3 regions of the Klebsiella sp. Sb-30 genome follow, and region 2 is predicted to be linked to each of the others. Evidence: predicted binding sites of a transcription regulator. Region 2 holds the regulator's gene; each other region holds the start of a gene.
The links. Region 2 encodes Fur, which represses iron uptake genes when iron is present. Its sites were predicted from a motif close to ATAATAATGAGAACNACTATCAA; they were not measured.
Positions count from the first base shown of each region.

Region 1 (8,267 bases), 2.3 Mb from region 2:
GCGGAAGTTCCATTGCCCGCTAAGCGATAAAAAGCGGCTGCTGGTTTCGCGGACAAAGGTGCGCGCCTGCGCCAGCGTATCGTAAGAGAAGAAATACGCTCGCGGCGGCAGCCTGTTTTCATGAGTCAGTTGAAGATTTTCCCAGCGATTCATATCGCCTCCCTGTACGGATCTGATGTAATACGTCTATTTTAGTAAAACTTTTACTAAATAAAATGGGCGGGGATGATTTACTTTAACTCGATCACAAAATGAGCGTTGTCAGAGGGGGGCGAACGTGCAAATCAGAAAATACCGGGGAGCGGAATTTTACCGCATTTACGCCGGGATGGACGTAGAGGAAGTCTCCCCGGCCGGCCTGGTGCCGCCGGGGAAGTTTCGCGCGAAGAGGGTGTTATCGGGTGGTGCCGCGCAGCTTCAGGACGCTGGGGACAAAGACGTTCAGCGGTAACGCCCGGCCATCGCGAGCTTTTTCGTACAGCAGGTTCACCCCCTGGCTTCCCATCATTTCTGAGTGGATGCGCACGGTCGACAGTGGCGGGAAGGTGAAACGCGCGGTCGGAATATCATTCACGCTGATTAACGAGATATCTTCAGGTATCGACAGGCCGCGTTCGTGAATGGCGCGCAGGACGCCGATGGCAATCGAGTCCGAGGCGACAAATAGCGCCATCGGGTAGTCTTCCTGAGCCAGCATTGTTTTCGCCAGCTCATAGCCCGACGAGCTGGAGAAACCGCCGCGCCAGATATCACCCTGTGAGACCACGCTTTTTAGCTGTCCGTACTCAACGAATGCCATTTCGCGGATATCGGCTTTGCCGGGTTCATCCTGGCCACCGATAAAGCCAATACGTGAAGCCCCCTGGGCGATAAAGAAGTCGATCACCTCTTTGGCGATGCGCACCAGATCGATATCCACCGCATCGTAACTGCTGTCTGGCTCATGAAAATCGATAAAGCAGATATTGTCGGTCAGCGCGGTGGCGGCTTCGCGAATGGCGCGGGAAGGCTTGCCGACGATCAGTACGCCGGTGGCTTTTTTCAGTTCGGGTAGCGCGCTGTTGAGGTAGCAGTTGGTCAGCTCGATCCCCAGTTTTTCGCACTGGGTTTCAATCCCGTGGCGGATTGCCAGATAGTAAGGATCGTTAATCTCCAGATCCTGCTGGTAGCTGTAGAGCGCCAGAATATGGTGATGGCCCACGGCATGAACCTGCGCCTTACGCGAACTGCTGCTTTTATATTCCAGCTTCTCCGCAATCTCCAGGATACGGTGCTTGGTCTCTTCTTTCACGTTCAGGGTCGGATCGTCGTTTAATACCCGTGAAACCGTCGCCAGTGAGACACCCGCTTCGGTTGCGATATCTTTGAGTGTTGCCATCTTATTCCTTATCTGACGTTGCCCCATCTGCGCCCGCCCATTGTAAAGCAAGCTTGGGTTCCTGCATCTGTTTTCAGTAAATATTGCTGGTTTTATTCGCAGCGAACGGGGTCTTTTTTCCGCCATAAAGAGTGACGGAAGTAACATTCCTGTCAGCGGGATGCTGAACAAATAATTAAACTTGCTATATTTTACTAAAATTTTACTGGAGGTAAACGATGGATACTGTTGCTTACGATGATTTTGCCAGACTGGAAATGCGTACCGGGAAGATTGTTGAGGTTAAACGGCATGAGAATGCCGATAAGCTGTATATCGCGAAGATTGATATTGGTGAGCGTATCTTGCAAACGGTGACAAGCCTGGTGCCTTACTACAGCGAACAGGAGCTGTTGGGAAAAACGGTGGTGGTGCTGTGCAATCTGGCGAAGGCCAAAATGCGGGGTGAAACGTCGGAGTGCATGCTGCTGTGCGCAGAGACTGAGGATGGCAGCGAAAGCGTGCTGCTGACGCCGGAGCGTCTGATGCCACCTGGCGTACGGGTGGTTTAAGCTTCGTTTCTCTGCGTTAGGATATCGGCGATACCGCAGGAAAAGCGCCTCTCCCCGATGGGGAGAGGACAGCGAAGAGTAGAGAGCATCAGGCCTCTTCTACGGCAACCCGCAGTGCAGCCAGCGCCTGACGCGCCGCGCTGAGCACCAGTTCGCACTGCTCAATCGTCAGCGTCAGCGGCGGCTCTATACGAATGGTTTTGGCGTTATTTAACGTGCCAGCTACCAGTACCCGCTGGCGGAACATCTCGCTGGCGAAGTTATAGCCGATCTCGTTATCCACGAACTCAATCGCCATCAGCATCCCTTTACCGCGAACTTCATTTACCAGATCCGGATACTCACGGGACAGTTGATGGAAGCCGTTTAACAGCAGCTCACCTTTCTGTTCCGCCTGGGCCGGCAGATTCTGCGTCAGCAGGACGTTGATCGTGGCCAGCGCTGCGGCACAGGCCAGCGGATTACCGCCGAAGGTGGTGGTGTGCAGGAACGGGTTGTCGAACAGCACCGAGAACACCTCTTCGGTGGCAATCGTCGCCCCAATGGGCATAACGCCGCCGCCGAGCGCTTTGGCAAGACACAGAATGTCCGGCTGAACGTTTTCGTGCTCGCAGGCAAACATTTTGCCGGTACGCCCCATGCCGGTTTGCACTTCGTCGAGGATCAGCAGCGCGCCAAATTCATCGCACAGCTTACGCACCGCGGGCAGGTAGCCCTGCGGCGGCAGAATCACGCCCCCTTCGCCCTGTATCGGCTCAAGGATCACCGCCGCGACATCATCACCGGTTTTTTTACACTCGCTCAGCAGCGTACGCATCGCGTTGATATCGCCAAACGGCACGTGACGGAACCCTGGAAGTAGCGGCATAAAAGGCTTACGGAATGTCGATTTCGCGGTGGCCGATAGCGCGCCCAGCGACTTACCATGAAAAGCGCCGCTGGTGGCCACAAACGTAAATTTACCGCGCGGCGACTGGTAGGCTTTAGCGAGTTTCAGCGCCGCTTCGACCGACTCTGTGCCGCTGTTACAGAAGAAGCTGTATTTCAGCTTGCCGGGGGTTAACGCCGCCAGCGTTTTTGCCAGCATGGCCCGCAGCGGGTCAAGCAGTTCCTGGCTATGAAGAGGTTGTTTCGCGAGCTGATGCTCGACGGCGGAAATGACAACTGGATTACGGTGCCCTACATTAAAAATTCCAAAGCCACCCAGGCAATCGACAAACTCTTGTCCCTGAGTGTCGACAAGCGTATTTAACCCTCCCGCTTGCCACTCTACGGCTCCGTAATCCCCGCCAGCAGTAACCGATTTTCGGTACTCTAAAAAACCGGGATTCACATGCTCTTTAAAATATTCCCTGACCTCCTGGTTAAGTGCTTTCATCTCCTCATGATCAAGCGTTCGCTTCTCAATGAGATTCAGTGCGTGTGCGCTGCAGGCCAGAGCCGATGCGCTGGAAGGTAACCTGTTCAAAGTGAGCTCCTGGGACGGGCGTATCACATGATACTGAATTAAGTATTGCAGGGATTACGCCACTTCGGCACGGGAGCTGAAAATCGGGATAAACGCAGCGCGAAAGCGCATTTGCGCGAAATTTAATCTCACGGCGATATTTTTGGCATGTTTTACTCCTGAACGGGGGACGTTACCCGCCGGGAGGGAGCCCCGTGCGTGCTGCCTGGTGGTGCAGATTGCCCAATATGGGGGCAGGAGGGGGGACTGGCATCCCCCCGGAGGGGTTAATCGAGCTGGGAAATCTCCATTGCCGCGCGGTCAATGACGGCGACAATCTGTTTCAGCTGAGTCTCGCTGATGGCCTGTTGATTTACCTTTAAATCCAGTACGGCTTTAAAGTTCTCCAGCGCCCGCTTCATTTGCGGGTTTTTGCGCAGTTCACAGCCGACCATACGGGCCTGCAAACGTTCCTGGATATGGCCGAGCTGTTCCTGATTCTCGGCATGCAGGAGGCTGCCCTCTGCGGTTATGGCGATTTTTTTGCGGCCATTTTCCTCTTCGACGCTGATAAGACCCTGATCCTGAAGGAGATCAAGAGTTGGATAGATCACACCCGGACTCGGGCTGTAGTTGCCCTGGGTCAGGTTTTCTATCTCTTTAATCAATTCGTAGCCGTGGCTGGCGTTGCGGGTGAGGATGTCGAGGATCACCAGACGCAGTTCGCCATGGCCGAAGAAACGCTGACGGCGTCCGCCGCCGCCACCACCCCGGCGACCGTGTTCGCCATGTTCGCCGCCCCGGCGGCCATGCTCCCCGCGTTCGCTGTGTTCACCGTGGTGGCCACGTGGCCCTCGACCTTCTTCATGATGATGTCGCATAGTTTGCTCCTGTATGTTTTGATATATCTAATCTATATCTAAAAATTAATACTTAGCAAGCATGAATCTGAATATTTTAATAAGCATTTGATTTAAAATGATTTTATTTTGTTCGTTGTACTTTATTGCTTTTTGCTACGTCTATATCAAAAAAAACTTGCATTCTTTTTTAATGGCAATCATTATCATTTGGGTAAAGTTTAGATATATCTATAAATCTCACGAAGGCGAATGACGATGATAAAAACGAAAGAACCTCAGTACCCGAAACGCGTTCGCAATGAGCTGCGTTTTCGCGAGTTAACCGTGCTGCGCGTTGAGCGCGTCGGCGCCGCCTTCCAGCGCATTGTGCTGGGCGGAGAGGCGCTGGAAGGTTTTGTCTCCCAGGGTTTTGACGACCATACCAAACTCTTTTTCCCGCAAGCCGGTACTGCGTTTACACCGCCGCAGGTGACGGAAGAGGGCATTAACTGGGGGGAAGGCGTCCGTCCGGCAACTCGCGACTACACGCCGCTGTATGATGCCGAACGTCATGAACTGGCCTATGACTTCTTCATCCATGACGGCGGTATTGCCAGCAGCTGGGCGCTGGCGGCAAACGTCGGCGATAAGCTGGTGATTGGTGGGCCACGCGGTTCGCTGGTGGTGCCAGAGGATTATGCCTGGCAGCTGTATGTCTGCGATGAATCCGGTATGCCTGCGCTGCGCCGCCGTCTGCTGGGCCTTAGCCGCCTGCCCGTGCGCCCGCAGGTTACGGCGCTGGTGACGATCGGCGAGGCATCGTATCAAGATTATCTGGCGGATCTGCAGGGCTTTAATATTGAGTGGATCGTCGGCCATCATTCGTCCGTGGTGGCTGAACGTCTGGCGCAGGTGAGCGTGCCTGCGGAAGATTATTTTATCTGGGTGACCGGTGAAGGCGCGGTGGTGAAATCACTGCTCGGTCGGTTTGAAAATGATGAAATTGACCCGCAGCTGGTGCGTTCCCAGGCCTACTGGCACAGTAAATAGCCTGATGCCCGGGCTACGGCGTCAGCGCGTTGCCCGGGATAGCGGCTATTCTGTTCTGTCGTCCGGCTCAGCGTCGCGTCGCCGGGATATTCCGCTGCGGAGGACGCCGCCTTAGCGTTGTTCCGCCAGCGTTTTGAAGACCTGCGCGACCGCGTGGGCGCCCGGATCCATATTGCCCAGCAGGCTGTCGCTGTTAAGGTACGATGCGCGCCCGGCGTTGGCTTTACTGGCGTGGCAGGTGCGCTCGGCGCCCGCTTCCGCAGCGGCAAACGCCGCCTGTAAATCCGTCGGTGCGACAAGCAGCGACGCCAGCGCCGGCTGCAGCGCATCGATCATCGTGCGATCGCCCTCATCCGCACCGCCGTAAAACTTCATTTGCGCCAGACCGGCGTTTAACGCTTCCGCGACGCCGGCGCCTTGCTCCAGCTTCTGCCCGGCGGCGGTAAAGAAGATCGACATCAGCACGCCGCTGGAACCGCCCATCACCACGGTCAGACGTTCGCCGATCAGGGCCAACAGGGTCGCGAGATCGCCCAACGGCAACTGCTGGCGTTGCAGCAGGTCGGCAATATCGCGCGCGCCAGCGGCAAAGGTGGAGCCGGTATCGCCATCGCCGACTTTGGCATCCAGCGCATTCAGGTGCGCCTCCAGGTCAGACAAGGTACCGGTTATCCGCTTGACATAGCCCGCCACGACGTGATTGTCCGAAGGCTGGAACGCCACGCGGGTGCTGCGCAGCGAAGAGGGCATCACCTCAATGGTTCGTGGCTGCACCGGCGCCTGCCAGCTGGCCGTTTCCACAGCGGAAAGCAGCGCTTTTTCAATGCTCTCCTCCAGTACGATGGCGGTTATCGAGAAACCTTTCATATCCAGCGCCGTCACCAGCGACGCCGGGCCAATCAGCCAGTCGATCCGCTGATGGAGCGACGTGTCGGCCAGCTCACGCGTCAGAATCGCCATTTCCGCAACCGACACGCCGCCGAGGTTGTTCAGCATCACCGCCAGACGGCCGGTTTGTGGCAGGGCGGCGGTCAGTTTCTCCACCATCAGGCGGACAATCTGCGCGCTGTTCTGGGTGGCGATGACCGAGGCGCCGGGTTCGCCATGGATGCCCATGCCCAGCTCTGCCCGATCGGGATGGTGGCGCGGTGCCGTTTCAGCCTCCTGCGGCAGATGGCAACTGGAGAGCGCGAGGCCCAGCGTGCGGGTCTTGTCTGCCGCATATCGGGCCTCGCGCAGCACGGTAGCAAGATTGTAGCCACGTTCGGCAAAATAACCGGCCACTTTATGCACCAGGATGGTGCCGGCAATCCCGCGCGGATGCTTGTTATCCGGTAGCGAAATATCGTCGCCGACAATCAGCATTTCGACGTTGTAACCCAGGCGACGGGCTTTCTCGGCGGCGAGGCCAAAGTTAAGGCGATCGCCGGTATAGTTTTTGACGATCAGCAGACAGCCCGCTTCGCCGGTCACCGCCTGAATGGCGGTCAGCACCGCATCAACGCTCGGGGAGGCAAAAATATCGCCGCACACCGCGGCGGTGAGCATCCCTTTACCGATAAACCCAACGTGGGCCGGCTCATGGCCGGAGCCGCCGCCGGAGATGATGGCGACGTTGCTTTTGTTGAGATCGCGACGAACGACCACGCGAATCGCCGGATCGCTCTCCAGACGCGCCAGGTTGTTCCACGGGCTGGCAACGATCGTTCCTTCAATAACATCGTCGACGAGGCGGGTGCGCTGATTAAAAAAGAATTGAGACATAACGGTTCCTGGTGGTTGAGCGAAACACAATCCCCGGAGGCGGAGCCTCCGGCGTGAAGAATGGAGTACAGAGAGTGACGAATGGACAGCTATGTGCGGAGAACGCGTTTTCCGGCGACATCCAGCGTAAGGGATTCACCATCGCCTATCTGCTTCAGGGCCTCTCCCTGCCGACACAGGCAGACGATCCCGGCCTGACGGGCGATGATCGCGCCGTGGGATGCCTCGCTCCCTTCCCGCAGACAAATCCCCTTGACCAGATGAGGATCCAGCTGCAAGACGGTGGAAGGAAAGAGATCGTCGGCGATGATAATCGTCGGCTCATGCACCGCCAGCGGCATTTCGCTGCGGCCTTGCAGATGACGCAAAGTCCGGTGGAGCAGATCGTCGATATCAATATAGCGCGCCTGCAGATAGGCATCGTTCAGCTGGCGGTACTGCTGGCTGAGGTCGGCCAGCACCTGATACCACGCCCACTCCGCATTGCATTGTTCCTGGCGCAGGATATCGCAGGCGGCTTCATAGAGATCCGGGTCGTCGAGCAGCGTGTGATGGCCGGAGAAAATGGCCGCGATATCGGCAGAATAGCGCTCTTCCGCCAGGGAGGTCAGCGCATTGAGATCGTCCAGCGTCTGGCCGATCGCCTGTTGCAGGCGCCGCTGTTCGTTGGCGATGTCGGCGCCGGTTTGCCGGACTGGCCGGAGGGCAGGCAGCGGATAGTGGAGCGCTTTGCCCTGAACACGCGCGGCGACGGGGGCAAAAACCGCTGGCGCGGCGTCCGGCTGCTCGCCAAAGTTCTCCGCTGCCAGCGCCTGAAATGCCGCCAGCGCCGCTTCGGCATCTGGCCCGCGGGCCAGCAGCCTTAATGTATCGTTGCAGCGTACCTGCAACAGGGCAATCTGGTTAATGCTGTCCGGTGAGACGCATTTGCCGCCTTTCTCCAGCACCAGATCGGCATTGAATCCGGATAACGCGGCTACCAGCCGCGATGCCGGACGAACGTGTAAGCCGTTATGGTTTTTAATGACCACCGAGACGGACTCGCCGCTGAGATCGTCGGCCATTGGCGTGGCCTCGGGGCCGTTCTGTGCGAGCGATGGTAACCCCAGCTGTACGCGCTTAGCTTCCAGGGCGTTCATGGCGTCGGCGATCACTTTATCGATACCCGATCCGGTGGCGGCGCTGACCGTTGCCGCCAGCGTGCCTTCGACCAGCGGCGCGGCGCACAGGCGAAC
Region 1 covers NZ_CM172749.1:660,727-668,993, forward strand. Annotated here, with positions in the region: gene ebgA (beta-galactosidase subunit alpha) at 1-153, opposite strand, end outside; gene ebgR (transcriptional regulator EbgR) at 395-1,378, opposite strand; gene AC236I_RS03180 (tRNA-binding protein) at 1,597-1,929, shown strand; gene ygjG (putrescine aminotransferase) at 2,018-3,397, opposite strand; gene AC236I_RS03190 (PadR family transcriptional regulator) at 3,664-4,257, opposite strand; gene AC236I_RS03195 (siderophore-interacting protein) at 4,495-5,268, shown strand; gene AC236I_RS03200 (glycerone kinase) at 5,380-7,032, opposite strand; gene dhaM (dihydroxyacetone kinase phosphoryl donor subunit DhaM) at 7,122-8,267, opposite strand, start outside.
Region 1: a site for Fur is predicted at 4,424-4,446, ahead of AC236I_RS03195 (siderophore-interacting protein). Genes of this name have one in related genera too.

Region 2 (8,267 bases):
ATGCCGTGACGGTCATAATCCGGATCGTTAGCAAAAGCCAGATCGAACTTATCGCGCAGCGCCAGCAGCCCTGCCATCGCACACTCAGAAGAGCAGTCCATGCGAATGGCGCCGTCTTTATCGAGGTGCATAAAGCGGAAGGTTTGATCGACGTGATCGTTGACGATAGTCAGGTCGAGTTTGTAGTACTCGGCAATACGTTTCCAGTATTCGATACCGGAACCTCCCAACGGATCGACCCCGAGCTTCAGACCGGCTTTCTGAATCGCCGCCATGTCGACGATATCCGCCAGCCCTTCGATAAACGGTTGCACCAGATCCTGCTCTTTAACATGACCGGATGCCAGTGCCGCATCGAGGGAGATGCGCTTGACGCCCTGCAGACCCGAGGCCAGCAGTTCGTTAGCGCGATTCTCTACCACTTTGGTGACGTTGGTATCAGCCGGGCCGCCGTTCGGCGGGTTGTACTTAATACCGCCATCTTCCGGCGGGTTATGAGACGGCGTAATCACGATGCCGTCCGCCAGCGGACCACCTTTTTTGTTGTGCACCAGGATGGCATTGGAAATGGCCGGCGTCGGGGTGAAACCGTTGTTTTCCTGCACGATAACATCAACGCCGTTGGCCGCCAGCACTTCCAGTACGGAAATAAAGGCCGGTTCGGAGAGCGCGTGGGTATCTTTACCCACGTAGCAGGGACCGGTAATCCCGTTCTTCGCGCGGTCTTCCGCAATCGCCTGAGCGATCGCCAGAATATGCTGCTCATTGAAGTTATGGCGCCCTGCACTGCCACGATGGCCAGAGGTGCCAAACTTCACCGCATGCTCCGCGTTGCCCGCTTCCGGCTTCAGTACGTAGTACTGCGCGGTCAGCTGAGCGACGTTAATCAAATCACTCTGTTGTGCAGGCTGACCCGCACGCTTATCGATTGCCATTGCCTGATCCTTCTGATGCAAGGTGAATAAAACTAGATCGTGCCGCAGACCTTCTCAATTAATTCCGCTGGGAACTGCATCGACTGCATGATGTGTTCGATCATGCTGCACTTACGACCGGTATTGGTATTGGTGATAACCCACCACGGAGTACCAGGAACCTGTTTCGGTTTGGTCTGGTTACCGCTTTTTAGCAGGATCCGCGAATCTTCGGCAAAGTACACGCGGGTGCGCCCGTGCAGAGACTCGGTGGCCTCAGCAAACGCTTTGTTATCTAAGGAGTACAGCGTGGTCAGGACCAGCATGAAGCGGTTTACCGCGCGTTTTTGTTCGGCGTATTCATCAGATAACAGCAGCTCGCGCATCGCGCGGACTTTATCTTTTGCCGGATTCACGGGCTTCGCTTCGACGGCAGGCGTCGCAGCCGGCGCCGGCGCAGCTTTTACGACCGGTGCGGCAGTCTGGGAAACGGCGGAAAATTTCAGCATGCGCCGTAAAATGTCGGATGCACTCTCGCCAATATGCTGGGTGTGGCTGGCAATATAGCGATAGAGATCATCATCAACTTCAATTGTTTTCATCTTAATCCAGTGCGATATCTTATTCTGAATACAAGTTGTCAGGATTATAAGGACAAATCCTGACCGCGGATAGCGTCAAACCAGGATGGCGGTAAAACTCAGATAGCTCTGGGTCTTGCAGCCGGATGGCAGAATGTCCAACATAATACCCTAACCCGACGAAGCGAAAAAAAGAACTTTGCCATGAAATTAAATAGCCGCACGCAATCTGCACAAAATCCGCACAATAATTCCCCTGTTGTCCTGGTTCACGGTCTGTTTGGTAGTCTCGACAACCTGGGCATCCTCGCCCGCGACCTGGTGAACGACTACGATATTTTGCAGGTTGATATGCGCAACCACGGTCTTTCCCCCCGTTCGCCGGAGATGACCTACGCGGCGATGGCGCAGGATCTGATCGATACTCTTGACGATCGGCAGATAGAGAAAGCCACCTTTATTGGTCATTCGATGGGGGGGAAAGCGGTCATGGCGCTTACCGCACTGGCGCCGGAGCGCATCGCTGGCCTGGTCGCCATTGATATTGCCCCGGTGGACTATCACGTGCGCCGTCATGATGAAATTTTCAACGCCATCAATGCCGTCACCGACGCCGGCGCCGCGTCCCGTCAGCAGGCGGCCACGGTGATGCGCCAACATCTGCAGGAAGAAGGCGTGATTCAGTTTCTGCTGAAATCCTTCGTTGATGGCCAGTGGCGCTTCAACGTACCGGTATTATGGGATCAATATCCGCACATCGTGGGCTGGCAAACGGTTCCTGCCTGGCCTCATCCGACCCTGTTCATCCCGGGAGGCAACTCGCCGTACGTCACCGATGAGTATCGCGATACCCTGCTCGCCCAGTTCCCACAGGCGCGAGCGCACGTCATCGCCGGCGCCGGCCACTGGGTGCATGCGGAGAAACCGGAAGCCGTCCTGCGCGCCATTCGTCGCTATCTGACCGCTTTGCAGGCTTAACTGGCTAAAAACTGCCCGACCGCGCTGCAGAATGCCCGCGGTCGTTGGCGCAGCGGTTCGCCTGATGTATTATGGCGCGCTATCTGTGTCGGCTATAGCCCGGCAACTTGTTTCCCCGAAGTCACTCTGAATCATGGCAAAAGAACAAACGGACCGTACGACATTAGATTTGTTCGCAACCGAGCGTCGCCCGGGTAGACCAAAGACCAATCCGCTTTCGCGCGATGAACAACTGCGCATAAATAAACGCAATCAGCTCAAACGCGACAAAGTTCGCGGCCTGAAGCGTGTGGAGTTAAAACTCAACGCTGAAGCGGTTGATGCGCTCAACGAGCTGGCGGAAGCTCGCAATATGAACCGCAGCGATTTGATCGAAGAGATGCTGATGAACCAGCTGGCAACCCTGCACAGCCGGGATAAAGCCTGAAAATCCTCAAAAAAACACTTTCATGTAGCAGAGTGTGCAGTCGGGCGTGATTGCTGTTTCCGCGCCCTCCCCTGTTCTGCTATGATTGCCGTTATCTGCGGGCATTACGCCACTACCACATCATTAAGTTTCAAGAGGTTATTTTACTCATGGCAATCATCGGCATCTTTTTTGGCAGCGACACGGGCAACACCGAGAATATTGCAAAAATGATTCAGAAGCAGCTTGGTAAAGATGTTGCTGATGTTCACGACATTGCCAAGAGCAGCAAAGAAGATCTGGAAGCCTACGACATCCTGCTGCTCGGCATTCCGACCTGGTACTACGGTGAAGCTCAGTGCGACTGGGATGACTTTTTCCCGACGCTGGAAGAGGTCGACTTTAACGGTAAACTGGTTGCGCTGTTTGGCTGCGGCGATCAGGAAGACTACGCGGAATACTTCTGTGACGCGCTGGGCACCATCCGCGACATCATTGAACCGCGCGGCGCCACCATCGTTGGCCACTGGCCGACCGCGGGCTATCATTTTGAAGCCTCTAAAGGCCTGGCGGATGACGATCACTTCGTCGGCCTGGCTATCGATGAAGACCGCCAGCCGGAACTGACCAACGAACGCGTGACTCAGTGGGTTAAGCAGGTCTCTGAAGAGCTGCACCTCGAAGAAATCAAAAACGCCTGATGATTGTGCGGCGTTACCGTTAAGTTTCGCCGCATTAATAGATAGAAGCAATCAAACTAATAGCTACAAGTTTTTAACTTTTAATCACATATCTGTACAATGTCCTCTGATTTAACGAGGTCAGGTGACGTAGTTTGTAGCTGGGACCTCGTTTTTGACAGCATACAAGGCCCGATACTTGCAGTTTTCATTTAACGATGGCAGTTCTATAATGAGACGCATTGCATCGGGTGATTCTCTGTATTACTTCCGCTGATGGAAGTAGATCGTTTAGCAACAGGACAGATTCCGCATGACTGACAACAATACCGCATTAAAGAAGGCTGGCCTGAAAGTCACACTTCCACGATTAAAAATCCTGGAAGTCCTGCAGGAACCGGATAACCATCACGTCAGTGCGGAAGATTTATACAAGCGCCTGATCGACATGGGTGAAGAGATTGGTCTCGCTACTGTTTATCGCGTGCTGAACCAGTTTGATGATGCTGGCATTGTGACTCGCCACAACTTCGAAGGCGGTAAATCTGTTTTCGAACTGACCCAGCAGCACCATCACGATCATCTTATTTGCCTCGATTGTGGCAAAGTGATCGAATTCAGCGATGAGTCTATCGAAGCGCGTCAGCGTGAAATCGCCCACCGCCACGGCATCCGTCTGACCAACCACAGTCTGTACCTTTACGGTCACTGTGCGGAAGGCGACTGCCGCGAAGATGAACATGCACACGACGCGCTGGAAAAGTAATTTCCCACCGCGTGGACCACAAAAAGCCAACCTGACGGTTGGCTTTTTTATGTGCAAACGCCTACCCTTTTCTGCGCGCGGTATGCTCGTCGAGAGCACGGGTAAACGGTTCCTCATCCCAGCGGTTTGCCAGCGCTTCTCGTACCAGAGCCTGTTGGGTTTTCGGTACCATTCCACCTAATGGTGGGTCGGTATCAAGATTGGTGGGGAATGAGTAGCCCCGGGCAGCCACGGCAATCAGTGCCTGAACATCGCCACAGGATTGCGCGCCATGAAAAACGCCTGATGGTTAACATCAGGCGTTTTTACTGACAGGATCTGGCGCCCGCGATCAGGGCCTGGTGTTGTTGCTGCGAATCTCTTTCCAGATACGATCGCAACGCGCTTTCACCGCCTGGTCATTGCCGGTACGGGTCGCCTGAATACACTGTTGGTAATCCAGAACGCGCACGCTTTCCTGGTTGGCAAACGCCTGATGCTGTTTATCTTCTTTCAGCACGTCGAGAACGCTCTGGCAGGCCTGAACCTTATCCGGATTCCCTTCCGCCGTATTGATACAGGCGCTGTAAGCATCTTTTAGTTTCGTATCTTCTTTTGGCGCGGGGGACTGCGTACAGGCTACCAGGCCCGATGCCATAACCGCGATGAGCAATAGCTTCTTCATAATTGACCTCTCAGGTTTGCGGCAGGTTTACGCCTGCCGCCGCGGCATCAGAAAATAGTGAACGGAGCAATAACCATGAACTTCACGTCACGCTCATCCTGGAAGATATTGCCATAGCCACCGCTCCAGCTCGGGATGTCGGAGTGGTTGTCGTATTGGGTAAAGTGCAGTTTAAACAGCGTTCCTTTTGCCCGGCCGTCCTGTACGGTGTACATGGCATCGAGGCTATACGCGGACTCTTCCAGCCGTTTGTCCGGATTGTAATAGGCGTCCGGCGTGGACATTCTGCCCGGTTTGGCATCCCATGCGTAGACGTAAGAGGCGCCAAACGCCCAGCCCGGCATATTCCAGTTTTTCATGTCATACATCGCGCCGAAGAACACCGCTTTTTCACCGTTGGCGTTGAAGTCAGAACGGTTATCCCACCATACATCAAGACGACCGTTGGAAGAGGCATAGGTTGGGGTCATACGCTGCAGGAAGTAGCCCTGCTGGCCTTCAGCTTTCACCCAGGTGCCTTCCAGACGCAGGTCGAGGACATCAGCAACCTTGTAGCCAAAGGTCAGCGCCTGCAGCCAGGCAGTACCGTCGTAGATATCGTTCGTGCCGCCGTTACTGACTTTGTCGCGCGTACCATAGAACTGGTAGCTGGTGTTTAACGGCGTACCCGCGATATCAAATTTGTAGCTGGCCTTGGCAAAATACTGGTCGATATAGCCTTCAGCCTGGCCAAACGCCGCTTCCAGCACGAGGTCATTTTTAAAATCGTATTTGGCGCCCAGGGAGTGCAGATAATCGACTTTGGTTTTCTTGTCGTTCTGGTAGAAATTATCCATCTCGATGTGCCATGGCGCTTTGTATTCGTTCGTCCACATATAGGAGAAACTCAGCGCGCCGGCATCACCGTAATCAAAGTTGGCGCCGGCTTCAGCCCCCTGGTAAGTACCCGGCATAAAGCTCCAGTGCGGAGCCAGCAGCGTTTGCCCGGTTGGCTGGATATAACCGCCGCGAGCCCACACCGGGCCATATTTAAATTTCGCCGCAGCTTTATACAGGCTGATTCCGCTCTTATCGCCAGAGTAATCTTCGTCGTAGGCTTTATTCTTTGAGGAGAAGGCAATTTCGTTCGGGTGACCGCTTTCGCTGCTTTCCGCCATTTCAATTGCGGTGAAGGCAGCCACGTCAATACCAAACATATCAGCGGCATAGCCGGACTGGAAATCCAGATTGGCGTTCCAGGTCGAATGGGAAAGGTTGGTTTTGTATTTATCGCCGTCGGTCACATCTTTCCGGTCGCGCTCACGCTGCCAGTAGTAGATGCCGCCGGTTAAGGTGGAATCATCAATAAAACCTGCTGCGCTGGCCTGCGGAACAACGATCCAGCCCGACATCGCGGTGACGGCGGCAATAGCCAGCGCCAGCGTACTACGTTTGCCACTAAACGTACGCATGTGCATATCCTCTTTGACGTTTTAAAAACGCGGAGCCAAAGGCAAGCCGCGAAAAAATAAATAAGACTGCTAAAAAGGTGGAGCGGTAAAAGCCGCGTAACCACTGTTGATAGACTATTTTTCGTGACGCGAATTATCAATCTCTTTCGCCGATCAAAGCTTAAGATTATGACAAAGCGCACATATTCTATTTCTTTTTGTAACAATATCAGGCCTCATCCTTTTTTATACGTAAGTAATTACTAAATAGAAAGAAAATACAGAATGAAAGCGCTTACAGCCGTTTTGTGTACCGGTGGGAGGAGTGGCAGAGCTGACAGATATGACAAACAGTAAACAAGATTAATTCGCATCGCGAAAATAACGAACTTAATTCACTGATTCCAAAATAAAAAAAAACGCCGCTAAATGCGGCGTTTTGACACAGAGACGACGGCCGGGCCGCGACGAAAAATTTACTCGCCGACTTTAGCCCAGGTATCACGCAGACCCACGGTGCGGTTAAACACCAGATGCGTTGCGGTTGCATAGCGGCTATCGAGACAGAAATAACCTTCACGCTCAAACTGATAGGCTTTGCTGGCTTCCGCAGTGGCCAGGCTCGGTTCAGCGAAGCCCTGCTTGATCACCAACGATTCAGGGTTCATCACCGTCAGGAAGTCTTCTTCCGCGCCCGGATTCGGCACGCTGAACAGCCGATCGTACAGACGAATCTCCACCGGCAGCGCGTGTGCCGCGCTGACCCAATGGATAACGCCCTTGACCTTACGACCATCGGCAGGATCTTTGCTCAGCGTATCGGCGTCATAGGTACAGAAGATCGTGGTGATCGTCCCCTCTTCGTCCTTCTCTACACGCTCGGCCTTGATCACGTAGGCATTACGCAGGCGAACTTCTTTACCCAGCACCAGGCGCTTGTACTGCTTATTCGCCTCTTCACGGAAGTCGGCGCGGTCAATCCAGATCTCCGCGCTAAACGGTACTTCACGGCTGCCCATCTCCGGTTTGTTCGGATGATTCGGCATCGTCACCATTTCGCTTGCACCCTGCGGGTAGTTTTCAATGACCAGCTTAACCGGGTCGATAACGGCCATGGCGCGCGGCGCGTTTTCATTGAGATCTTCGCGGATGCAGGATTCCAGTGACGCCATCTCAATGGTGTTGTCCTGCTTGGTCACGCCAATGCGCTTGCAGAATTCACGAATAGAACTGGCGGTATAGCCGCGACGACGCAGACCGGAAATGGTCGGCATACGCGGGTCATCCCAGCCTTCTACGTGCTTCTCGGTAACCAGCTGGTTCAGCTTACGCTTGGACATCACGGTATATTCGAGATTCAGACGGGAGAATTCATACTGACGCGGGTGAACCGGGATGCTGATGTTGTCCAGCACCCAATCATACAGGCGACGGTTGTCCTGGAACTCGAGGGTACACAGGGAGTGCGTAATGCCTTCCAGCGCATCGCTAATGCAGTGCGTGAAGTCGTACATCGGATAGATGCACCACTTGCTGCCGGTCTGATGATGATCGGCAAATTTAATGCGGTACAGCACCGGATCGCGCATGACGATAAACGGCGAGGCCATATCGATTTTTGCACGCAGGCAGGCTTTCCCCTCTTCAAAACCACCGGCACGCATTTTTTCAAACAGCGCCAGGTTCTCTTCCACGCTGCGATCGCGATACGGGCTGTTTTTACCCGGCGCTTTCAGCGAACCGCGGTATTCGCGAATTTCATCCGCCGACAGTTCGTCAACATAGGCCAGGCCTTTGTTGATCAGCTCAATGGCATACTGGTGCAGCTGGTCAAAGTAATCAGACGAG
Region 2 covers NZ_CM172749.1:3,733,179-3,741,445, forward strand. Annotated here, with positions in the region: gene pgm (phosphoglucomutase (alpha-D-glucose-1,6-bisphosphate-dependent)) at 1-935, opposite strand, end outside; gene seqA (replication initiation negative regulator SeqA) at 968-1,516, opposite strand; gene ybfF (esterase) at 1,700-2,473, shown strand; gene ybfE (LexA regulated protein) at 2,607-2,900, shown strand; gene fldA (flavodoxin FldA) at 3,050-3,580, shown strand; gene fur (ferric iron uptake transcriptional regulator) at 3,873-4,325, shown strand; gene AC236I_RS17490 (ChiQ/YbfN family lipoprotein) at 4,657-4,989, opposite strand; gene chiP (chitoporin ChiP) at 5,037-6,440, opposite strand; gene glnS (glutamine--tRNA ligase) at 6,896-8,267, opposite strand, start outside.

Region 3 (8,267 bases), 460 kb from region 2:
GTGCAGCGCGATCTGGTGCATACGGTACAGAGAGATATAGACGAAGCGCGCAATACGTCCTTCAACCATCATCGAACCGCGCATCAGGTTGCCCATCAGGCTCCCGACGGTCGAGTAGTTGGAGAGCGAAACCAGCGAACCGTGATCTTTGTAGACGTAGGACTTCAGCGGTTTGTCTTTCATCTGCGCCAGAATATTATTCAGCGCGCAGGTCGCCATCTGGTGAGCCGCCTGGGCGCGCGGCGGCACAAATCCGCCTTCCGGACGCGCGCAGGATGCGCAGTCGCCGATCGCATAAATATCCGGGTCAAGCGTCGTTTGCAGCGTTGGCTGAACCACCAGCTGGTTAATGCGGTTGGTTTCCAGACCGCCGATCTCTTTCATAAAGTCCGGCGCTTTGATCCCCGCCGCCCAAACCATCAGGTCGGCATTAATGAACTCGCCGTCTTTGGTGTGCAGACCATTGGCATCGGCGCTGGTCACCATGGTTTTCGTCAGGACGCGCACGCCAAGCTTTGTCAGTTCATTGTGAGCGGCGCCGGAAATACGCGGCGGCAGCGCAGGAAGAATACGCTCACCCGCTTCAACCAGGGTCACGTTCAATGCCTCGTTAGTCAGCCCTTTATAACCGTAGCTGTGCAGCTGCTTCACCGCGTTGTGCAGTTCAGCCGAGAGCTCTACGCCGGTTGCCCCGCCGCCCACGATCGCGATATTGACTTTGCCGTTGGCGCCGAGGTTAGCCGAGTATTTCAGGAACAGGTTCAGCATTTCCTGATGGAAACGACGTGCCTGGTGCGGGTTATCAAGGAAAATACAGTTCTCTTTGACGCCCGGAGTATTAAAATCGTTAGAGGTACTGCCCAGCGCCATCACCAGCGTGTCGTACGGCAGTTTGCGCTCGGCGACCAGCAGCTCACCCTTCTCGTCACGCAGCTCGGACAGCGTAATGGTTTTCGCTTCACGGTTAATATCCGCCACTGAACCCAGCTGGAACTGGAAACCGTGGTTGCGGGCGTGGGCCAGATAGCTCAGCGCATCGACACCTTCATCGAGCGAACCGGTCGCCACTTCATGCAGCAACGGCTTCCACAGATGGCTATGATTACGGTCCACCAGCGTGATTTTCGCTTTTTTGTTACGCCCCAGCTTTCTCCCCAGCTGAGTCGCCAGTTCCAGTCCACCGGCACCGCCACCTACGATTACGATTTTTTTCAATGGTGTAGTCACGAGACCCCCTAAAAATATTAACCAATTGTTAATTAAAAGTTATATAAATAGCTCTTATTTAACAACAAGTTACAGCAGTGAAACCATTCAGCGAAATTGAGAATACCATGAACGGGTCATTGGTCATACCAAAATTGATATGCATCAAGTTTTACCGCCTGTTTTTTAACCATGCCATCACCGGCGACATAAAAAAAGCCCGCCGTATTCACATACGACGGGCCGGAGGCCGGGAGCAGATCAGCCTAGCGTCTTAAAGGCTTTTATCCGCTGCAGATGGGGTGAGATGTTTTTGAATTTGTGGGTCTGCTCATGATCCCAGATGATTTCATAGTAGTGATGCAGCAGGTCGGCGGAACGCTGGCTGTCCAGCGCTTCGTCCTGGCGGGAGAGTATCACCAGACAACGATCGCGGTTTTTCTCGCGGAAATTATTGACGCACTTGGTCCCGATATCAGCATACTCTTCAGGCCTGTCGATCTTCCCTTCCATGTTTTCCGCAGGAAACAGATTGGGGTTAAAAATAGCCTGACGCACATCGCAAAGGAAACCGATCCGTTCCGCCCAATAGCCGCCCAGACCGACGCCGCAAATCAGCGGCCGATCGTCAGTATTAAGCTGCAGCATTTTATCGACTTCTTTTAACAAGTGCTGCATATCATGTTTTGGGTGCCGCGTGCTGTAGCTTATCAGACGCACATCGGGATCGATAAACTGCAGCTGCAGCACCTTCTCATGGTTTCCGGGACTGTTTGAGTCAAAACCGTGTAAATAGATAATCATCGCATCCTCACCAGACTTCAGGTCAATTACGCAGACTTCGCCTCTTGCCAACGCGCGTGGAGCTGCTCCAGCTGCGCATTAACCGTCTTCCAACGGGCAGAATCCCTTAACTCCTGACGGGTAAATGAACCTTTATGATACAATTTCGTAACACGCTCTGCTTTGATCGGCGACAGGTTATCCAGCACGCTGACCGCCCCCTTACGATTATTGCAGACCAGGATCATATCGCAACCTGCATCCAGCGATGCCTGCCCGCGTTCGGCATAGCTGCCCATGATCGCCGCCCCTTCCATCGACAGATCGTCAGAGAAGATCACCCCATCGAAACCCAGTTCACCGCGCAGCACCGTCTTGAGCCAGTGCGCTGAACCGCTGGCCGGGCGCGGATCCACATCGCTGTAGATAACGTGGGCAGGCATAATGGCGTCGAGACGATTTTCCGCCACCAGGGTGCGGAAAACCGCCATATCCCGGGCCCGAATCTCGGCTTCAGCACGCGGATCTCGCGGCGTCTCTTTATGCGAATCCGCGGTCACTGCGCCGTGTCCCGGGAAGTGTTTCCCGGTGGTTTTCATTCCCGCCTCGTGCATTCCGTCGATAAAGCGGCGGGCGATAGCCAGCGCTTTATCCGGATCGTCATGATAAGCGCGTTCACCGATCGCGGCACTGATGTGGCCGACATCGAGAACCGGCGCAAAGCTGATATCGATATCCATCGCGATCATCTCGCTGGCCATCAGCCAACCGGCCTGAGCCGCCAGCGCGCCGCCCTCTTCCATCCCCAGTAGCGCCGCAAAAGATTGCGCGGCCGGCAGTCGGGTAAACCCCTCGCGAAAGCGCTGAACGCGACCGCCTTCCTGATCGACGGCCACCACCAGATGATTGCGCGAAGCCTCGCGGATCTGGCGCACCAGCTCCCGCAGTTGGGCCGGATCGTGATAGTTGCGGGTGAATAAAATCAGCCCGCCCACCAGCGGATGAGCGAGAATCTCACGCTCTTCCGCATCCAGTTCAAACCCTTCGACATCCAACATTACCGGACCCACACTGACCTCTCTTATCCTTTTCATTCTTTGCCTAACTGACACCATGTTTCATCTGCCAGCGTGATAAATTGCCGGTCGCCGGTCTGCTGCCAGCGGCGTTCATACCAGCCCGCCATCAGCAATATGACCCAGGGACGCCAGCGTTGTACCTGTCGCCACAGCAGCCGCTCATCAATATGTGCCAGCCGGGAATATGCGGTGACCAGCTGGCGATGCGCCGTCGGCGCAATCCACACCGCGGCCAGCTCCAGCGCAATGTCGCCATCGCCCGCATATTCCCAGTCGATCAACCGCGGCCCCGCTTTCGTATGGACAATATTGCCGGCGTGCACATCCATATGTAGCGGCGCCAGCCGCAGAGGGCGAGGCTCGCCGCGCTGCAACAAACGTTTATGCCAACGCAACCACAGCGGCGTGCGCCGCGCAGGATCGCAGGCCAGCCAGTAGCGTTCAAGCAGCGGTGCCAGCGCCACACGCCAGCCCAGACGCGGCTGCCGGTGCAGATGATACAATAACCCTGCCAGCCGCGGGCACTCCGGAAGCGTGCTTTTCATCTCGCCGTCGCAATATTCCACCGCCAGCCATCCCGGCGAATAGAAAAGCGGCGCGGGGACGACGGTCTTCGGCAGGCGAGACAGGGTGCGGTACTGGCGGAGGAATTCACGGGCGGGAGCGTCGGGGTCGTGCGGCTGGCGCAGGACCAGCCGCCGGACGCCGTCGCTGATAATACAGCTGCCGCCGCTCAGGCCATTCTGGCCCAGGCCGGCGACAGGTGAATAGCGGGGAAAAAAGCGCGACAACACCTCATCGCGCGTCAGTTTACTGTTGCTGAACGGCACCTTTACCTGACCAAATAATCTCGCCGGTCTGAACCAGCATCAGCTGCATTTTCAGCTCAGGTGAATTGACGTTGCCGGTCGCATTTGAGTACAGCACGTACTGAGCTCCCACGGTACGGGCAATCCCCATCGCTTTGCTGCGGCTGCCGAGACTATCCTGAGGGGATAAACCCAGCTGCTGTTTTGCCACGCCCAGCTGCTGGGCAGACACCAGCGTAAATTTGCCATTGCCGCTCAGGGCATTGCGCAACGCCGTCGTCGCCTCTCCGGCGTTTAGCGTGCCGTTGGTGCGGTTATTCACGCTGTCGACCAGCAGAATACTTCCCGCATTGACGCCGCCTGCCTGCAGCATTTGCCCCACCATCGGTTGTACCGCCGCATTCCAGTCATAATGACGCACGCGCGGCGCTGGCTGTGCCGGCTGCTGCTCGTGTTCAATCGGCCCTGGCTGCCCCGGAATAGTCGGAACCGTAGGTACGGTTGGTACCGTCGGCTGCGGCTGGGCGGGCTGCGTTGGCTTCGGCTGCGCCTCCTCAACGGGAGCGGGCTCCTGGCGTTGCCCCACGCACCCAGCAAGGAATATCGCCAGTGCCGTGATTAACGCGTAGCGACACATTTTAATCATTACAATTACCCCTTACAGATAAAGATACAGGCGGGCCTTATGCGCCCCCAAAATATTCGCGCTACCGTACAAGGTGACAGAAGAGTGCGCAGGCACCGTGATACTCCGGGCCGGCTCCAGCGGATGCATTTCCAGTCCTCTGGCGTCATACCAGAAGAAGCGGTAATGCACGGTGATCGGTTCCTGTCGTTCATTAAACAGTCTGGAAGTGGCGGTTGCCTGAATCTCTGAGGCCGTGACCTCTGGCGCATCGGCGCTGATGCCCGCCGCCAGCACGTTGGATTCCATCACCAGAGTCTGCTGTTCACCCACGGGGATTTCCGCATGGGAACCGCACCCGACCAGGAGCACAGCCGCCAGAAGCGGGCCGAAATGAGCTGCGCGCATCGATTAACCTTTGTGAGCCAGCATCTGACCTAGCGGGCGACCGCCCAGCAGGTGCATGTGGATATGGTAGACTTCCTGGCCGCCGTGGCGGTTGCAATTGACAATCAGACGATAGCCATCGTCAGCAAGACCCTCATCACGCGCAATTTTTGCCGCCACGGTCATCATGCGCCCCAGCGTCAGTTCATGTTCAGCGGTCACATCGTTGACGGTAGGAATCAGGATATTGGGGACAATCAGAATGTGGGTCGGCGCCTGCGGGGAAATATCGCGAAAAGCGGTCACCAGTTCATCCTGATAAACCATATCCGACGGGATCTCCCGGCGAATGATTTTGCTAAAAATCGTTTCTTCTGCCATGACTGATTCCTTATTAATTTTTATACCGTGCTCTGGCCTGCCTCTGCAGATAAACGCGGATGCACAGGATTCGCCTAAGAGTATGAGCGAGTTACTCCTCCTCTTTCAACCTGAATGCGCTTTTTCTTATCCCGCGGCGCTGTTAGCTGCTGATGGATTAATCATATCTCCGGTGAATGCGTTTAACCGAAGCGCTAATTGCCGTTTCTGATAACACTTCTTACTTCTGTTTACACATTAAATACTAATGCGTATATTTCTCATTTGTATTCACTATTGGATGCGGTGCGCTTCCAGACACGATATGACCGTGGCCGTAGAGTCCCGGCACATAACAATAACTATTTGATTAAGGGTTTATGATGCTTCTCACGATTAATTCCCGGGATCGGCGTATCGCGCCGTCCCTGCTGGCCGTTGGTATTGCGCTGGCGCTTCATCCCGGCCTCAGCATTGCCGCCGCCGATACCGACGATACCATCATTGTAGAAGGTACAACGGAAATCAGGCCTGATGCCCAGCAGCAGGATTACAGCGTTAAAACCACCACCACTGGCACTAAACTGCTATTAGTACAACGGGATATCCCACAATCCGTCAGTGTCATCAGCCAGCAGCGCATGCAGGACCAGGAACTCAACACTATCGAACAGGTTCTGGATAATACGACCGGCGTGAGCGCATCCCGCGTTGACACCCATCGTACTAACTTTTATTCCCGCGGCTTCTTCGTCAGCAACTTTGCGTATGAAGATATGCCAACGTTCCTCGATAACCGATGGAACTTCGGCGATACCGCTGGCGATACGGCAATTTATGACAAAATCGAAGTAGTACGCGGCGCGGCGGGGTTAATGAGCGGTACGGGCAACCCTTCAGCCTATGTCAACATGGTACGTAAGCATGCCGACAGTAAAGAATTTAAAGGCTCGGTTTCTGCCACCTATGGCAGCTGGAACAATCAACGTTATGTATTGGATCTCCAGGCTCCGTTAACCGAGTCGGGCAACGTCCGGGGACGGGTCATCACCGGCTACCAGGATAAGGATTCGTGGGTTGAACGTAACCACTATCGTAAAAAATTCATCTACGGCGTCGTGGATGCGGACGTCACGGATTCCACCACTCTTTCGTTGGGCTATGACTATCAGGAGAGTGAGGAAGACAGCCCGACCTGGGGCGGTTTCCCGTCAATGTTCAGCGATGGCAGCAAGACCCATTTCCGTCGAGGCTTTAACACCGCGGCCGACTGGACCTACTCTAACGTCGATTCAACCAAAATCTTCGCCAACCTCACACAGCGCTTTGATAACGGCTGGGAAGCCAAAATCAATACCATGCACGCGGAAACCAACTTTGACAGCAAGTTAATGTATATCGACGGTTATCCCGATAAAGCAACGGGACTGTATGACGCATCCAAATGGTATGGCGCCTGGGGCGGCTGGAACAAGGGTCAACGTAAACAGGACTCAGTGGACGCATTCGTACGCGGCGGGTACAACCTGCTGGGCCGCCAGCATGAAGTCATGTTCGGCGGCAGCTATAGCCGCCAGCGCAATAACTATGACAACGCCTATCCGGTTAACGATAACTATGGCCTGATGGACGTTGGCAGTATTTACGACTATAACGGTAAGCTGTCCGACCCGGCATGGTCCAATTTTGCGCTCTATCAGCGCGACGTGATCCGGCAGAAATCCCTGTATGCCGCGTCGCGCATCTCCCTTGCGGATCCGCTGCACCTGATCCTTGGCGCCCGCTATACAGAGTGGAGCGCTAAATATAACCTCGAGCGCCAGCCGGATGAAATCCGTCACGCAAAATTCGACGACGTGACCCCGTATGCCGGCCTGATTTATGACATCGACGATACCTGGTCCGTTTACGCCAGCTATACCTCTATCTTCCAGCCGACCGGCCAGCGCGATATCAATAGTGTGTTCCTCGATCCGACGACCGGTAAGAGCTATGAAACAGGCGTGAAAGGTGACTGGTTCGACACTCGTCTGACAGCAACGGTATCCCTCTTCCGTATTGAACAGGACAACGTCGCCGTGAATACCGGGACAACAATTCCAGGTTCTGGCGGCCAGACGGCATATAAATCTGTCGATGGCACCGTCAGCAAAGGGATTGAATTTGAGCTGAACGGTGCGCTGACCGATAACTGGCAATTAACCTTTGGCGGCAGTCGCTACGTTGCAGAAGATGAAGACGGAAATGCGGTTAACCCAAGCCAGCCGCGTACCTCACTGAAGTTGTTCACCCGTTACCAGTTGCCAGTGTTGCCGGCATTGACCATCGGCGGCGGCGCGCGCTGGCAGAATAAAACCTGGCAAGAGCTTGATAATGGCCCGAACAACGTCAGCACGATTACCCAAAGCGGTTACACGATTATCGATCTGTTCACCCGCTACCAGGTGAGTAAAAACTTTGCCGTGCAGGGCAATGTCAACAACCTGTTCGACAAAGAGTACTACGACTATCTGGGTAGCTACGGCGTGTATGGTGCGCCACGCAACTTCTCAGTTAATGCCAGCTACAGCTTCTGATCTATCGATTTAAGCTGTTCTCTACCAGTCAGTCCCCGCTCGTGAATAATACGGCGGGGGCTTTTTCATCCCCGATATCATCCATCTCGTCTCTTATTCACCTGTTCATCCGCGGCCCAAGGCAGCAATAAAAAAGGCAGCCAGTTGGCTGCCTTAGTCTCCCCACATCACGACTTAGTTGCTGCGGATGTATTCATCCATTTCAGTTTTCAGGTTATCGGATTTGGTCCCGAAGATTGCCTGAACACCTGAACCTGCAACAACCACACCAGCAGCGCCCAGTTTTTTCAGGCCAGCCTGATCAACTTTCGCTACGTCGGCCACGCTGACGCGCAGACGGGTGATGCATGCATCAAGGTTAGTGATGTTGTCTTTACCGCCGAACGCTGCAATCAGTGCCGGAGCCATTTCGCTGGTCGCACCGGCTTTGCTGTCTTCAGTG
Region 3 covers NZ_CM172749.1:3,273,572-3,281,838, forward strand. Annotated here, with positions in the region: gene AC236I_RS15330 (NAD(P)/FAD-dependent oxidoreductase) at 1-1,227, opposite strand, end outside; gene ycfP (alpha/beta hydrolase YcfP) at 1,468-2,010, opposite strand; gene nagZ (beta-N-acetylhexosaminidase) at 2,037-3,059, opposite strand; gene thiK (thiamine kinase) at 3,080-3,898, opposite strand; gene lpoB (penicillin-binding protein activator LpoB) at 3,879-4,514, opposite strand; gene AC236I_RS15355 (YcfL family putative periplasmic lipoprotein) at 4,536-4,910, opposite strand; gene hinT (purine nucleoside phosphoramidase) at 4,914-5,270, opposite strand; gene fhuE (ferric-rhodotorulic acid/ferric-coprogen receptor FhuE) at 5,630-7,825, shown strand; gene ptsG (PTS glucose transporter subunit IIBC) at 8,000-8,267, opposite strand, start outside.
Region 3: a site for Fur is predicted at 5,512-5,534, ahead of fhuE (ferric-rhodotorulic acid/ferric-coprogen receptor FhuE). Genes of this name have one in related genera too.